4 regions of the Rubrobacter tropicus genome follow, and region 2 is predicted to be linked to each of the others. Evidence: riboswitches for the same ligand, from Rfam matches in the RefSeq annotation. Region 2 holds a riboswitch; each other region holds the start of a gene.
What was found. A riboswitch is a leader RNA that binds a small molecule or an ion and turns the genes downstream of it on or off. The one in region 2 is predicted to bind cyclic di-GMP.

Region 1 (3,518 bases), 660 kb from region 2:
CCAGAGCGACCCTCCGGAACAAACGCACCGGACGCCGCGCGAAGCGCAGGATCAGGCCGAACACCACCACGGCGCCCGTTACCCCAACCACGGTGAAGAACACCGTCGGCCCCACGCCGAGCGGCTGAAACCCCTCCCCGATCCCAAACACGGAGACCGCGACCGTCCGGATCACGACGTTCACCACCACCGCAACCACCACCGTGAGCGCCCCGACCATCGCCAGCCGCCCCAACGGAACACCCCGACCCTCGGCCCCACCCGATACAGCAGCCACGCCCGCCTCCTCTCCCATCCCGCCGGACACCCTGCGCCTCCGACTATAATGTAGTTATTCACAATAACATTGACAACAATGAACGTCAACGGTTAAGATGCGATCAAAGGAGTTGGTAGTATGGGTTTCGTGTGGGGAGCGGCATGGACACGGTAAGTTCGGGGGCTGTCGGGGATCTCTCCCTGCGTTTGGTCGACGAGTTCGCCGCGTTTGGGCCGGCGTACATGAAGTGGGTACGTTCGCGGATGCGGGAGCCGGGCGTCAGTTACGCGCGGATGCGGTTGCTCGGGGCCTTGCATTGCGGGGGGCCCAAGATCATGAGCGGCATCAGCGACGAGCTCGGGGTGACGCGCCGCAACGTGACGGCGCTGGTCGACGGGCTGGAGCAGGAGGGCCTGGTCAGGCGTCTGCCCCACCCCACCGACCGGCGCGCGATCGTCATAGAGCTGACCGACGAGGGCGGAAGGACCATGGAAACCCAGTACGAAGAGCACCGCAAGGACGTGGCGGAGCTCTTCGTAGGGCTCTCCGAGGAAGACCGGCGTGAGCTCGTCAGGCTCCTGGGCCTCTTGCGAGAGAGGTTGCGGGAAGAGGGCGGCTGCCAGGCCTGAAAGCGGCTTTCAGCATCTTTGAGAAGTACGAGAGCATTGAAGTTTTACGGCGCCTTGCGGAAGTAACGACCCAAAAGGGGCACAGACCACAGGCATCAGGGGCGGTAAGCGAGGCGGGGTGCCGAAAACAACCCCTGAATCCTGAGAGCCTGCGAAGCAGGCGACCCGAAACCTGAAGCTTCAGAACCCACCAGTCTGGCCCACTCGCGAGCCCCTCGCCGTCCGTCAGGGGGTCGCGGCGGTTGCCGTGTGGCGGATCCAGTCGATCTGGGTGTAGACGGTCTTCTTGGGCCTGTTGCCGTTCAGCCAGGCCGGGAACCAGGAGTTGACCATCAGGTGCATGGACGTCTGGGGGATGCCGGTGTCCCAGGTGCGCATCGGGCGGCCGTCCACGTAGAAGGTCATGGAGTCCGAGGCGTAGTCGAAGGCGTATTCGTGGTAGGCGGCGGTCGGGTCGAAGCCGAGTTGCGCGGTCTCGGTGTGGGTCTGCTGGCCGCCGGCGTAAGTCGTGAACATGACGCGGCCCGAGCGATCGTTGTAGATCTCTATGTCGATCTCGCTCTCGAAGTCCGGGCTCTTGTAGAGGAAGAAGCCCGTGATGGAGCCCGGGGCGTACGCGGGTTTCACGCGGGCGGAGTAGGAACCGTAGCCGTGGAGGGCGTTCGTGAGGGCCTCGCCCCCCTCGTAGGAGCGGGCGGGGTGTTTGATCCTCAGGTTGCCCCCGCTCGCGTCCACGTTGGTCGGGTCGAGGTAGCTGCGCCCGAGGTTGTGGTCGCCGGTCGACCAGCGGGCGGTATCGAACGAGTCGAAGGGGTCGTAGAAGCTCGTGGCTTCCTGCGCCCCGGCGGTCCCGGCGAAGACGATCGTGAAGGCCAACCCGGCAAACAGGAGTGAGAGTACCCGTCGCAAGCGCGCTCCTTTCGGTAACCCGGCCGCCTCCCGCGCTGGAGGCCCGTGGTTTTGCGTCCCCGCCTCGCGGCGGGTTTGCCCTTATCGTGAACGTCCGGCGCTCCGGCCCGACGGTCGTACTCTGGTCCGCGATGGCCCCCGGAAGAGGACTCCCCAGCAACGTATTCTACCGGGTGTGCCGGATCCAGTCGACCAGAACGTAGGAGTCTCGGCGTGGTTTCTTGCCGTCGAGCCAGGTCGGGAACCAGGTGTTCGTGTAGAGGTACATCGTGTTCTGCGGCAGGCCCGTGTTGAAGGTCTTCATGAGCTTGCCGTCCACGTAGAAGCGCACGGCCCCAGGCCCGTAAGTAAAGGCGTAGTCGTGGAAACTGGCCGTGGGATCGAAGGGCAGGCGCATGGTGACGTGGTTCGTCGTCCGGCCGCCGGCGTGGGTGGTGAACCAGATCCTGCGCGAAGAGTCGTTCGGGATCTCTATGTCTATCTCGCGGGCGAAGTCCGGCGGGCGGTAGACGAAGAAGCCTGTGACGGAGCCCGGGGTGTTCGGCAGCTTCAGGCGCGCTGCGTAGGAACCGTGGTAGTAGAGGTTGTTGGATCGGATCTCCGCCCCCTGCACGGTGTTTGCCGGCATCTTGAGGCGCAGATGGCCGTTGGCGACGCTCACGTTGTCGGCGTCCAGGTAGCCGCGGCCCAGGGCGTGGTTCTCTTTAGTCCAGCGGGCGGCCTCGAAAGTGCCGAAGCCGTCGAAAAAGCCCGCGCCCTGCGCCTGGGCGACGCCGGAGATCAAGAACACCTGCAAAGCCCCAACCGCGAACAAAACCCAAACTCGCTTCACAAAAAGCCCCCGCCTCGTAAGACCCGACTCCGGAATCAGATACCCGCAACTCCGTATACGTTACCGCGTTCGAGGCGTGCGCGGGGTAAGAGGTTTCGCTCTTCCTGGCGCTCTATGTACGGATGGGGCATGTAGAGTAACCTACGCGTCATGGTTTCCTCCAGACAGCAACTCGACGTCCTCACCATCGGGGAGATGGTGGTCGACTTCATCTCGGCCGAGAAGACGGACACCTTGAGCAACGCCACCACCTTCAAGCGGTATCTCGGTGGGTCGCCGGCCAACATCGCCGTGTACGTCTCGAAGCTCGGGGGCCGGTCGGCCGTGATCGCCAAGACGGGCATAGGGGCTTTCGGGAAGTTCCTCAAGAGCGAGCTGCAGCGTCACGGCGTCGTCACCGATTACCTCCAGATGGACCACAGGACCAACACCACCGTCATCTTCGTCTCCTCAACGGCCACCACCCCCGACTTCGAGGAGTTCCGCATCGGCGACTACCTGCTCGAACCGAATGAGATACCGGACGAGGCGATAGACCGGGCGAAGGTCGTACATTCCTCGACCTTCGCCCTCTCGCGCGAGCCCTGCCGCTCGGCCGTGATAGGGGCTTTCCGCCGGGCGCAGGAGATGGGCAAGATCGTCTCGCTCGACCCGAACTACAGCCGCAGGGTCTGGCCCGACTACAAGGAGGCGCAGGGCGTTATCCGGGAGGCCTACAGGCACGTCAACCTGACCAAGCCCTCCGCCGACGACGCCCGCCGGGTCTTCGGCCCCGACTACGAGCCCGAGCAGTACATAGAAATGTTCCACGACCTCGGCCCCGAGACCGTCGTATTCACGATGGGCGGCGAGGGGAACCTGATCTCGGAGAACGGCAAGATCACGGCCC
Region 2 (3,518 bases):
TTGTAGCATGGGTCTTCCTTTCGGCAGCTTGTCGGCATTTCAGCACGCCGCCTTCGGCGGCTCTCAGCCCGTCAGCTTAAACGGTGGGCGGCGGGTTTGCGTGCGGGGGCGGGGGGCTTTGTGCATCGTTTCCGACCGTTACGCAATATGCGAGTTCATGTAATCCGTCTGTTACCCGGCTCCCAGACCTTCTCCGCAACCTACGCGTTCGGTGCTGGCCAGGGCTAGGGAACCACCGCGGAAGGAACCGTTCCGGAAGAGACCGTCGTCGGGCAGGCCGCCGCGGCCCCGACGCGGGCGAGCAGCAGGGCGGTATCTTCGAGGAGGGCGGCGCCCTGGGCTTCCTTCCCGACTTCGGCGCCACGGCGGTCCTGGCCCTCGTGGCCGGCGGCGCCCTGCTGCTCGGCGGCCTCCTCGCCTACCGCTTGACGCGCTAGGGGCAAGTCTCACCGAGTAGAAGGCGGGACGCCATGTTTCGCGGCCCGCCTTTTATGCGCCACGTATTGGGAAGCCGGTGTTTGGCGGCTCCAACGCAATCTCGCCGACCGGCTTCATAACGTCCACCCGCAGAACGGTTGCACGTCCTGCGGGTGTGAATCGGTCGCTATTGCAGGTTCACCGTTACGCGCTCGCAGCTAGAGATGCTCACCACGTCGCCGGGTAGGGTCGTCACCGAGCTAACGAGTTGGTCGTCTACGACGTCGTTGAGGCCAACCGAGGCGCGGTCGAAGCCGGCGCCGCAGGAGATGGCGTCGCGCTGCCCGTCGTTGGCGGCGAAGATCTGGTCGCCCTCGGTCTCGCCGGAGAGCCTGTCGTTGCCGGCCAGGCCGTAGACCTCGTCGGGCCCCTGACCCCCGACAACCTCGTCGTCGCCGGTCCCGCCGGAGAGGTAGTCCTGGTTTGGACCGCCCTGCACGGTGTCTGCGCCGTCCAGGCCGAATACGTCGTCGTTGCCGGCGAAGCCGTTGATGGTGTCGGCGGCCGCGGTGCCGGAGAGCCTGTCGTCTCCGGTAGTGCCGTTTATCGTGGCCGCCAGGGCGACGCCGGCCGCCAACGCCGTCAGCGTCATCGCCACCAGCGCAACGAGGCCCATGCCGCGGGCGGCGCGTTTCGGTATGCTTGTTTCGTTCATGGAGCGTCCCTTCGTATCCGTGAACATCGGGTTTCGGGGCGTTCGCGGCGTCCCGAAGCCTTTCTCTTCGTACGTGTGCCCGGATCGGGCGTCGTCAGAGTCTATGCTGGGAACCACCCCTTTCGGCAGCCCGGCTGCCTCGCAGAGGCCCGCGGCTTTGCGCCCCCGCCTCGCGGCGGGTTTGCCTTTTCGTGGGTACTTGGGCAGATTCTACCCCCGCCCGGTTCCCTCAAACGTGACGGCCGTGACTATCGAGGCTGTGCGCATTTGATAAAGCCTGCACTGGGGGCGGTCGGCGAGGTTACGGAAGACGCGTCCGGGGAGCGGTGCCGCGTTTACAGGCCGCTCGGGCTCGACGTTCCTTTCGTCCGGACTGGCCGCTGGGGATCTCGGGCATCTTCGCACGGGTGACCGTAGAGGCAAGGATCGGTTTATCTTACTGCAATCTCTAGCCACGTAGCGTATAAAGGTAGCGTGAAACGGCGAACTCTAGTGAGGACACTCCCCCGTGTACGGTGAGAACGCGCCGCCTTCCTGGGCGCGGCTGCCGGGGGCGCGCTGCCGGGCCGTGGAGCACCTGACGAAGCTCGAAGGGCTCAAAGAGTTCGAACTCCTGGAGGGGTTGGATGAGGGATTCTTCCAGGCGCTCGCGATCTCGGCCGAGGTGCTCGAACTCGGCGCCGGAACCGCGCTCTACAGGGAGGGCGAACCTTCCGGGGCCGTGTACTTCATGCGAGAGGGGAGGGCGAAGCTCTACCGCTCCGTCGGCGGGCCGAAGGCGCGGGACCAGATCCTGGGCGTCGTCGGCGACGGCTCGGTCCTCGGCCTCGGCGCCGCCCTGGAAGGCCGCCCGCAGAGCCAGGGCGCCACAGCCCTCACCGACTGCGTTCTCTACGCCGTCTTCCGCGACGACCTCTTCGAGGTGATGGGCCGCTTCCCCGAGGGCGCCGTCCGCCTGAACCGGGTCCTCGCCGCCCGCGCGCGCGAGCTGGAAGACCTCGTCGGCGACCTCGTCTTTCGCAGCGCCCCGCAAAGAGTAGCCCGGATGCTCCTGAACCTAGCCACGGAGGAGGGCCGCGTCACCAAGCGGGGCGTCGTCTTCGAGCCCTCGCTCTCTCGCCAGGAGATGGCAGAGGCGACCGGCATCTCGCGCGAGGCGCTCTCCCGCGCCCTCTCCCGCCTCGCCCAGGAAGACATCCTGGACCTCGAAGGCAAGACCGTAACCATCCTCAAGCCGGCAGAGCTCCGCTCCCGCACCTGAAGGAGGAGGCTTCGGGCTTCAGGTCGCCTCCTTCGGAGGCTTCAGGTCTCAGGGCCGCGTTATCGGAACCCTGCGACGAAGAGCACCCCTGTAGCCTGAAACCTCCTATTCGAGAATCGTTCCCAAAAAGGCGCGGTTTTGCGGGGTTTTTGATCCAGATCACACGCGGCGATGATCCCGGTCATGGGTGGAGATGATGGCCGTCAACGGTGGGTGGTTGGGGTATCTCCCGGCTGTTATAAAGCCGCCACAAGAGCATTACGAGAGGAGGAGCAAGATGACCTATGTGATCACGGAGCCGTGCATCGGCACGAAGGACCAGTCCTGCGTCGAGGTCTGCCCGGTCGACTGCATCTACGACGCCGGGGACCATTTCATGATCAACCCCGAGGAGTGCATCGACTGCGGCGCCTGCGAGCCGGAGTGTCCGGTCGAGGCGATCTACCCCGAGGACGAGGTCCCGGACGACCAGGAGAGCTACATCGCCAAGGCGGCCAACTACTTCGAGTAGCGGCGAACCAAATCTGGTGACGGGGGAGGGGCCTTCGGGCCCCTCTTTTTGGTGCCGCGAGACGTGGCTCGGCCACCCGACGCGATGCTAGCGAGAGATTCTGGGTCCTACCCCCACGGCGTTCTTGGCCGACGGACCGCGGCGATCGGCCCGCCTGCCCGCGGGCGCCGGCCCAACGATGACCCGCGCGTCGTCGCCCGCTACCAGCCGGCCTAGCCGGGAGAGCGAGCGCCTGAGGTGGCTTCCCGCCGCGCTTCTCGCGGTCGCTCCCCGTGCCAGGGCCGCCAGGAACGGATCCGTCGGTACCAGCACGGTCCCGAAGGCCGCCACCGCGCCACCACCAACGGCGGCTATCGAGCACTCGCCCCACCCTTCGAGCGGTCCTTCGTACGTCCAGCGTAGCCGGTACGGGGCCTCCGTCTCCTCCAGCACGCTCAGGACCTTCTTCCTCAGGCCGAGAAACGAGACCTCCCACTCCGAGAGCATCCCGGTCCCCCCCTCGCCCGAGAGCACCTCGACCCGCCGCACGCCGGGCGCCCACGCCGGAAACCCGCGCACGTCGAGCACGGCCTCGTAGAAGTCCTCCGGCGCCGCCGGCGCGAAGACGCTCGCCC
Region 3 (3,518 bases), 1.2 Mb from region 2:
GTGGCAGCCAACGCCAGGGCTGGCACGACGTTCTGCATCAAAGATGGCAACTATGCTGTCCCGACCCCGGTAAGGGTCCAGAATCGTGACAGGTTTATCGGGATGTTCTCCGATGGAACACGTCCGTCTGTCACGACCACGAAGGCGCAGCACGTGTTCGATGCCAACGGTTCCCGCGGGGCCACGATCCGGGGACTCGGGATGAGTGGCGCGGTGGGCGGAGACCACTGCAAGCCGAACTGCGGAAGAGGCATCGGTGGTGGTACGAACCTCACGATCAACAACGTGTGGTCTCACCACAATCAGAACCAGGGAATCGGGGGCACGGGACCCGGGCTTCTCGTTACCTACTCCCGGATAGATCACAACGGAAGTCCCGCCTTCGCGAGGTTCGGCGAGTCGCAGAGCGCGGCGGGCATCAAGAGCGTCAACTCGATGACCGTGCTCAACTCTCGCGTTCACGACAATTACTGGTCCGGCGTATGGTGTGACAACGACTGCGACGCCTTTCAGGTGAGGAACAATACGATCACGGCGAACGGCAAGGCGGGCATACACTACGAAGCGTCGAGCGGTCCGGCCGTCTTCGCCAACAACGTTATACGGGGCAACGGGACCAACGCCGCGGTGGCCGGGCGCCGCGCTGGGCTCATCATCTACGCGTCCGCCAATGCCGAGGTGTACGGCAATGCCTTCGGGAGCAACACGTACTACGGTATCCACGTGGCCGAGGACGACCGCGACTGGACACCGCTTCTCGGGAACATCAGCATTTACAACAACACGATGGGCGGCGACGCTATAGTCGGCTGCACGCTCTCGGGCGTGGGATGCCTCTAGTCCTGCAACGGAAGCTTCCGCGGACAGGGGCCTCGCTACCTTCCCGACCGGGGAAGGAGTCACGGCCAGGAAACCGGCGTTCTAGAGGATGGGCGCAACGCTGCCTGCTCGGAGTTCATGCCGATCGGAGTGTGAGAACGGCCGTCAGTCGGGCGAGTCAGGGCCTCGGGGATTTCGGTCCTTGCTGAACGTTGTGATTCGGGACGCCGGGGCGGTGCCAGATGACCTGCGCGCGTACGCCATCGTGTCGTAGCCTGTTTTGGTAGTGATCCCCCGAGACCGTATCGTAACGATGAGACAGGCGGGCGGGTCAAAGGCGGCGTGCCGAACCATCTCGCTACGACCCGGTCACCTGCTCGCGGCCGGCATTCCGTGAGGACGGTGGCAACAGACGGAGGGAGCAACCGCACATTCGGGGCTCGGTCTCCAGAGACCGAGCCCGTTGGTAATCCCCGTCGCTGCGCCGCAAGTTGGGGCCTTCACGACCGTGGAGATCGTCGGCGCGCCACGCGGAGATGAAGGTAGTCGCGGGGCGTACGAGCGCCCTCATCTACCATTCTTGTAGCAGTGCACCCGCCAGTCGGGCAGCCCGCACCCCGAGAGGGCGTCACCGTTCAGACGGTTGTGGTGAAAATCGATATTCCTTAGGGCGAATCCCCCATCGCCTCTGGGCTCCGCCCTGAATCTCGCCTCATCGAAAGCGACAATGAGGGCGGCGCCGTTTTTGCCGCCGAAGGTGTTGCCGAATACGTTCAAGTTCTTGCTGTTGAGGGCGATCAGGTCTGCCCGTCGAGATCCCGCCGCCGCGAGGCCGCCATTGTACCTGATGGTACTACCCTCGACGATGGCGGCACCGGAGGAGATCTCGTCGTGCACGCCGACCTTGCCGTTCCTGACGACGGTCGAATCGTGCACCTCGAAACGGGTGCAGTCGATGTCGCACCACAGGCCGGCCCAGCGGTTGTCTTTGACGACCGAGTTTCTGATGATCATCGAGTTGACGCTCTTGATGCCCGCCGCGCTCACCGGCCCGGCAGTCTCGCCCGTGAAGGTGGAATCGTACCCGTTGTCGTCGAACACGGAGTTGACCACGAGTAGACCGGGACCCACCCCGCCTATGCCCTGATTGGCGTTGTGCATGAGGTGCGCATCAGAGACGTAGAGGTTCGTGCCACCCCCGCCTATGCCCCGCCCGCAGTTGGGAGAACAGGCCTCGCTGCCGATGGCCCCCTGAACCCGAAGGCCGATGATCGCAGCTGAGTCGGAGCCGAACGTGTCGAAGATGGTAGTAGCGCCTGCGCCCCTTACTATCGGCCTAGTTCCGTCACCGTACACTCCCCGGAAGCGGTCCCCCGACTGTACTTTGACGGACCGAACGACAGGGTACTCGCCGTCGTTGATGCAGAACGTCGTCCGCGCGCCATGGGCGTCTGCCACCAGAGAGATGTCGTCGCCTTCGCGGATCTGAACGCCCGAACAGTCGGTCGCCGCCCGTGCTGTTCCCTCTCCCCACCATACGACGGAGCTTGCGATAAATGCTAATAATATAACAAGCGGGCCGCGTGCCATCTTCCCTCCTTCGGTAGCCCGGCCACCTCCTGAGAGGTCCGTGGCTTTGCGTCCTCCGCCTCGCGACGGGTTTGCCTTTTCGTGAGTTTGCCCAGTCTACTACAAATGCACGTGGGACCGGAGTAAATGCGCACACTAGCGGGTGAAATGGACGCAAGCTGCCGGTCCGATCGGTTCCCAGGTTTGGTGTTCGAGAGAACAGGAGTATGGAGCGCGAAGCTCTTCCACGACAAGAACAAGCGCATCCGACACACGCCACACGGTCGCTCCAAAGCCGGAGGGGTGGGCCCTTCGATCTAAGATAATTCTTCGAACGCTCTCAAGTTGTGGCCCCCGTGAGTCCGGCTCGTATCCTCCGTAGATACACCAACGAAAGCGGCGCGACGGCCCAAAGACGCCCTGTACGCAGGATGCGCCACCGCTATCCGCGAGCTCCCAAGAATCTCACAGCGACAAAGTCAAATCGCGGCGGCGGCCCTCTCTTTACGGAGTCTTAGCCGCCAGGGTCGTCGGAGTATCGGCCGCTCTTGTTGGTCCTGATCATGCCACCCAACATCACCCAGCCGCAGCCGAACAATATCCCGAAGAGCACGTGAGCCCAGCGAGCCTCGATGAAACCATTCACGTCGCTAAAGTGGTAGAGCCAACCTGACAGTCCCGTAGCCAGGGGCAACCAGCGATAATCTTGCGAGGTTGTCGCGCCAAGATGGGCGAGGCCCACCAGGGTCAAACCCAGCAGTAAGCAAGGAAACCAGTCGAACAAGAAAGGCGGCAAGCCTTTTCCGGCAAGGTACGCATACCTCGCCGCCGCATCTACGGCACCAGAGGCATCCAAGACACGGTATAAGAAGCCAAGCCCCGCGCCCAGGCTACAAAAGACGAGCCCAACTGACTCAACCCAACCTAACCGTTCCCTACTCCAAACACAGAACGCTGCCGCGCCTGCCAAGAATAGCAGCGGTACGACGAAACCCAGTACTTTTGCGACGGCCTCCTGGGGGGCCGAAGAGCTTTCAAGGCCATGGAAGTAGCCCCACACTACGAACAACACCCCGGCAAGCATTGCTCCTACTCTGCCCCAATGCACAAGTGATGACCCTGGTCCCATC
Region 4 (3,518 bases), 1.5 Mb from region 2:
ACTCTCGGCGCTGGTCCTGATCGGGACGCTAGTCGCGCTGGCCGGCATAGACCTGGAGCATCGCCTGCTCCCGAACGTAATAGTCGGCCCGGCGGCGGTGGCCGGATTGGCCCTCTCCATCCTGATCAACCCCGGGGCGTGGTGGGTGTATACCGTCTCCGCCCTCGCCGTTTCGGGCGGGTTGTTCGCGCTCGCCATCGCCTACCCCGGCGGCATGGGGATGGGGGACGTCAAGATGGGCGGGATGCTCGGGACGTTTCTGGGGCCGTACGCGGCCCTGGCGGTCTTCCTCGGCGCGCTCGTCGGCTCCGTCACCGCTGGGCTCCTCATGGCGGGTGGAAAGATAGACCGCCGCGCTGCGCTTCCCTTCGGGGTGTTTCTCGCCGTCGGGGGGATCTTGGTCCTCTTTGCGGGACCATACCTCTGGGGGTTCTACCTCGAATTCGCAGCAAGGCTCGTTGGTGGGCCGTGAACCCGGATCGGGGCGCGGTTCGTCTCTACTACGGCGGTTTGCGGAAGGACCGAACCTCGTTGTCTGTGAGGCACTTAGTGCGGTTTGCGGAAGCACCGGGCCCGTCTAAAACCCGGGCTTTCGGGTTCCAAGGTTCTTGGGTTCTCAGGTTCTAAGGCGGTTTGCGGAGGTATCGAGCCTACCGCGAGCAGCCATCCGGGTTCTCGGGTTCTCAGGGGAGGAAGGTCGGGGCCCGCCCGCGGCTTCGGGGCGCGCCCCTGAAAGCCTCGGTGCCCCGTGGGCGGCGAGGGTCAGTTTTTCCGCAAACCGCCGTAAGGGGTGGCGGGTCGGGGCTTGCTCGCGGGTTTCGTGGCCCACCCCTCGAAACCTCGAGAACACCGAAGGCCGGTCCTCGTGCAAACCGCTCTAGGTCTCTTGGGTTTTGAAGCGTGGGCCGGGAGACTGCAGGCAGGCTCCACCCCACCCCTTTAGAACCTGAAAACCTAAAGACCTAAAAGCCTATTCGTGATGGGCTTGAGTCTTCTGCGGTCCGTGCCAGGCACCCGAGCTTTACTGCTCGAAAGCAAGGTCGTTGACGACGATATTGACCTCCGTGACGTGCAGGCCGGTTAGGCTTTCGACGCGGGAGATCACGTTCCGGCGCAATTCCTGGGCGACGCTTGCGATGTTCTTGCCGTAGTCGACGTTGATGGTCAAATCGACGGCCGCCTGGCTCTCGCCGACCTCTACGGAGATGCCGCGCGGCCGGCCCGACCCGCCCGTGATGTTGCCCAGGAACTCGCCGACGGTCGGGGAGCTGTCGCCAGGGAGCCTGGTGCCCCCGTGGGAGAGGTGCGCGCCGCCGACCTCCCCGGCGGCGGCGTTCGCGATGGCGAGCACCACCCCGTCCCCGATCTTCGTGGTCCCGCGGTCTCCCTGCAGCGGGCTCGCGCCCGCGCGCTCCTGGCTCGTCTCCGTCACCATTCCTCCTTTTCGATCCCGGATGCAGTCGTAGCATACCCGCTGCGGTGTTTTCGTTCCCGCGTGGGGTTGTAAACGCGACCACATTCCCCATACGAATCGGAAAAACAGTCTATCGGCAGGATTGTTTCTTTCAGCCTGGCCGTATACAATGCTCCGGTTACGAAAAGGCAAACCCGCCGCGAGGCGGGGGCGCAAAGCCACGGGCCTCACGTAGGCAGCCGGGTTGCCGAAAAGGGAGATTCGATGCGGATTACTACTCGTCCGGCCGGTTACGCGAGTACCGGCCTTGCCCGTGCGGCGGTTCGTGCTGTGGCATGGGGTCGATGAGGATGGTGGCGGGCGCCGCGGAACGGGGTCGGCAAGACGCGGCGGCCCTGATCCGGACCCACAGAGAGACCGGGGACAGGAAGGCCATAGAAACGATACTAGATATGCACGGGGGGCTAGTCGCCCACCTTGCCGGGCGGCACGCAAGGGTTTCGGACGAGGCCTACGAGGACCTGATACAGGTCGCCCACGTGGGGCTCATGAAGGCCGTAAAGAACTACGAAGACGCCCCGGGCGCGGGGTTCGCGACCTACGCTTACGCCGTGGTGGACGGTGAGATCCGCCACCACCTCCGCGACACCCAGCTCGTAAAGAAACCCCGCTGGTCGCGCGGCCTCTACTCCAAAGTCACCTCGGCGGCGGCGCGGCTCGAAGCAGACCTCGGCCGCAGGCCCGAACTCGAAGAGATAGCCGAAGAGGTCAACGTCTCGCCAGACGGCATCGTCGAGTTGATGAAGCTCTACCACGACACGAGCGTCGTCTCGCTCGACGGCGCCGAGGAAGAGGGCATTGACCTCTCGGCCATCAGGAGCATCCACCACGAGAGTTTCTCTCTCCCGATAGAGGACCGCATCGTGCTGGAGCAGGCCATAGAGTCGTTGAGCGAGATCCAACGCAGAGTCGTCTACCTGTTCTTCTACAAGGACCTAACGCAGACGGAGGTCGGAAAACGGCTCGGGCTCTCGCAGCGAAAGGTGTCGCGGCTCGTCGCTTCTTCTGTGAAGTCGCTGAGAACGCTCTGAAGCGGTGGATTGATGGAGTCGAGCAGCTGGCGCCTTGATGACAGTGGCCGCCCGGTGGGCGAGTGGGGATTCACGCTGCCGGAGGTTGTAATCACCATCGTCGTCCTGGGTGTCCTTATGGGCATCGCCAGCTCTACCTGGTTCAGCGTGATAGAGAGCAGGGCCGTGGACTCCGCAGCCAACCAGTTGGCGTCTGATCTGCGGCTCGCCCATACCAGGTCCACCAACCAGTTGGCGAACTGGCGCGTCGTCCTCTCGCCCGAGAAAGCCAAGGAGAGCATGGGCCCCGACTACTATCTGGTAAAGATGACGAGCTCGGGCGGCGTTGCCGCGGGCACCGCCATAGATCGCACCCTGCCGGACAATACAAAGGTCGTGGGTGTGCCGGCGCTCCAGGACGATGCCGCCGTCACCACCTTATACTCGACCCTGGGATTATCCGGGCCCACCCGATCGCTGGAGTTCTCTCCGGACGGGTCGATGCGAAACGTGACGGTCGGCGCCGGATCCAACGAGATCCGGGTGACGGTAGATGGCAACCCTACGACTAGACTAGAGTTCGTAGATGTGACCTCGAGGATAAAGGTTGACTAGATTTCTCAAGGGCGAATCCGGCTACTCGCTGGTCGAGGTGATGGTGGCAATCATGATCCTCGCCGTCGCGATCATACCGATGGTTAGCATGTTCGACGCGGGCCTCAACGCGGCCGTCGCGGGGAGCAACTACGATCAGGCGCGGGCGCTCGCGAACGAGAAGCTGGAGGAAACCAAGGCTCTGACCCTTCCGGCCGCGCTTGCCCGTTACCCGGTGGGAAGCTCCACCGACTGCAACCCCGCGCCTCCCGCAGGCTCTCCTTTCGCGTCTCCGTCGGGTGGCTGCGAAGTGACGACCCAGTACATGCGCCTCGGTCCATCCGCCGTAGAGCCTGCCGGTTACCAGACGAACCTGATCCAGGTCAGCGTGACCGTGGATTGGGCGTCCGGTGGTAATTACGAGGTCACGGGGTTGGTCG

Region 1: it holds a riboswitch for cyclic di-GMP, as region 2 does, so the genes downstream of both, GBA63_RS05690 (family 16 glycosylhydrolase) here and GBA63_RS02395 (calcium-binding protein) in region 2, are expected to answer to the same signal.
Region 3: it holds a riboswitch for cyclic di-GMP, as region 2 does, so the genes downstream of both, GBA63_RS18480 (right-handed parallel beta-helix repeat-containing protein) here and GBA63_RS02395 (calcium-binding protein) in region 2, are expected to answer to the same signal.
Region 4: it holds a riboswitch for cyclic di-GMP, as region 2 does, so the genes downstream of both, GBA63_RS10255 (sigma-70 family RNA polymerase sigma factor) here and GBA63_RS02395 (calcium-binding protein) in region 2, are expected to answer to the same signal.

What each region holds. Positions count from the first base shown of each region.
Region 1 covers NZ_CP045119.1:1,175,324-1,178,841, reverse strand. The annotation lists gene GBA63_RS05700 (DUF6069 family protein) at 1-277, opposite strand, end outside; gene GBA63_RS05695 (MarR family winged helix-turn-helix transcriptional regulator) at 421-888, shown strand; gene GBA63_RS05690 (family 16 glycosylhydrolase) at 1,114-1,797, opposite strand; cyclic di-GMP riboswitch class I at 1,808-1,887, opposite strand; gene GBA63_RS05685 (glycoside hydrolase family 16 protein) at 1,964-2,629, opposite strand; gene GBA63_RS05680 (carbohydrate kinase family protein) at 2,780-3,518, shown strand, end outside.
Region 2 covers NZ_CP045119.1:517,242-520,759, forward strand. The annotation lists gene GBA63_RS02385 (SDR family NAD(P)-dependent oxidoreductase) at 1-9, opposite strand, end outside; gene GBA63_RS02390 (hypothetical protein) at 225-443, opposite strand; gene GBA63_RS02395 (calcium-binding protein) at 605-1,132, opposite strand; cyclic di-GMP riboswitch class I at 1,254-1,328, opposite strand; gene GBA63_RS02400 (Crp/Fnr family transcriptional regulator) at 1,641-2,393, shown strand; gene GBA63_RS02405 (4Fe-4S dicluster domain-containing protein) at 2,671-2,904, shown strand; gene GBA63_RS02410 (SRPBCC family protein) at 2,992-3,518, opposite strand, start outside.
Region 3 covers NZ_CP045119.1:3,696,976-3,700,493, reverse strand. The annotation lists gene GBA63_RS18485 (right-handed parallel beta-helix repeat-containing protein) at 1-840, shown strand, start outside; gene GBA63_RS18480 (right-handed parallel beta-helix repeat-containing protein) at 1,387-2,409, opposite strand; cyclic di-GMP riboswitch class I at 2,419-2,495, opposite strand.
Region 4 covers NZ_CP045119.1:2,062,480-2,065,997, forward strand. The annotation lists gene GBA63_RS10245 (prepilin peptidase) at 1-472, shown strand, start outside; gene GBA63_RS10250 (Asp23/Gls24 family envelope stress response protein) at 1,022-1,432, opposite strand; cyclic di-GMP riboswitch class I at 1,592-1,666, shown strand; gene GBA63_RS10255 (sigma-70 family RNA polymerase sigma factor) at 1,750-2,505, shown strand; gene GBA63_RS10260 (pilus assembly FimT family protein) at 2,560-3,099, shown strand; gene GBA63_RS10265 (type IV pilus modification PilV family protein) at 3,092-3,518, shown strand, end outside.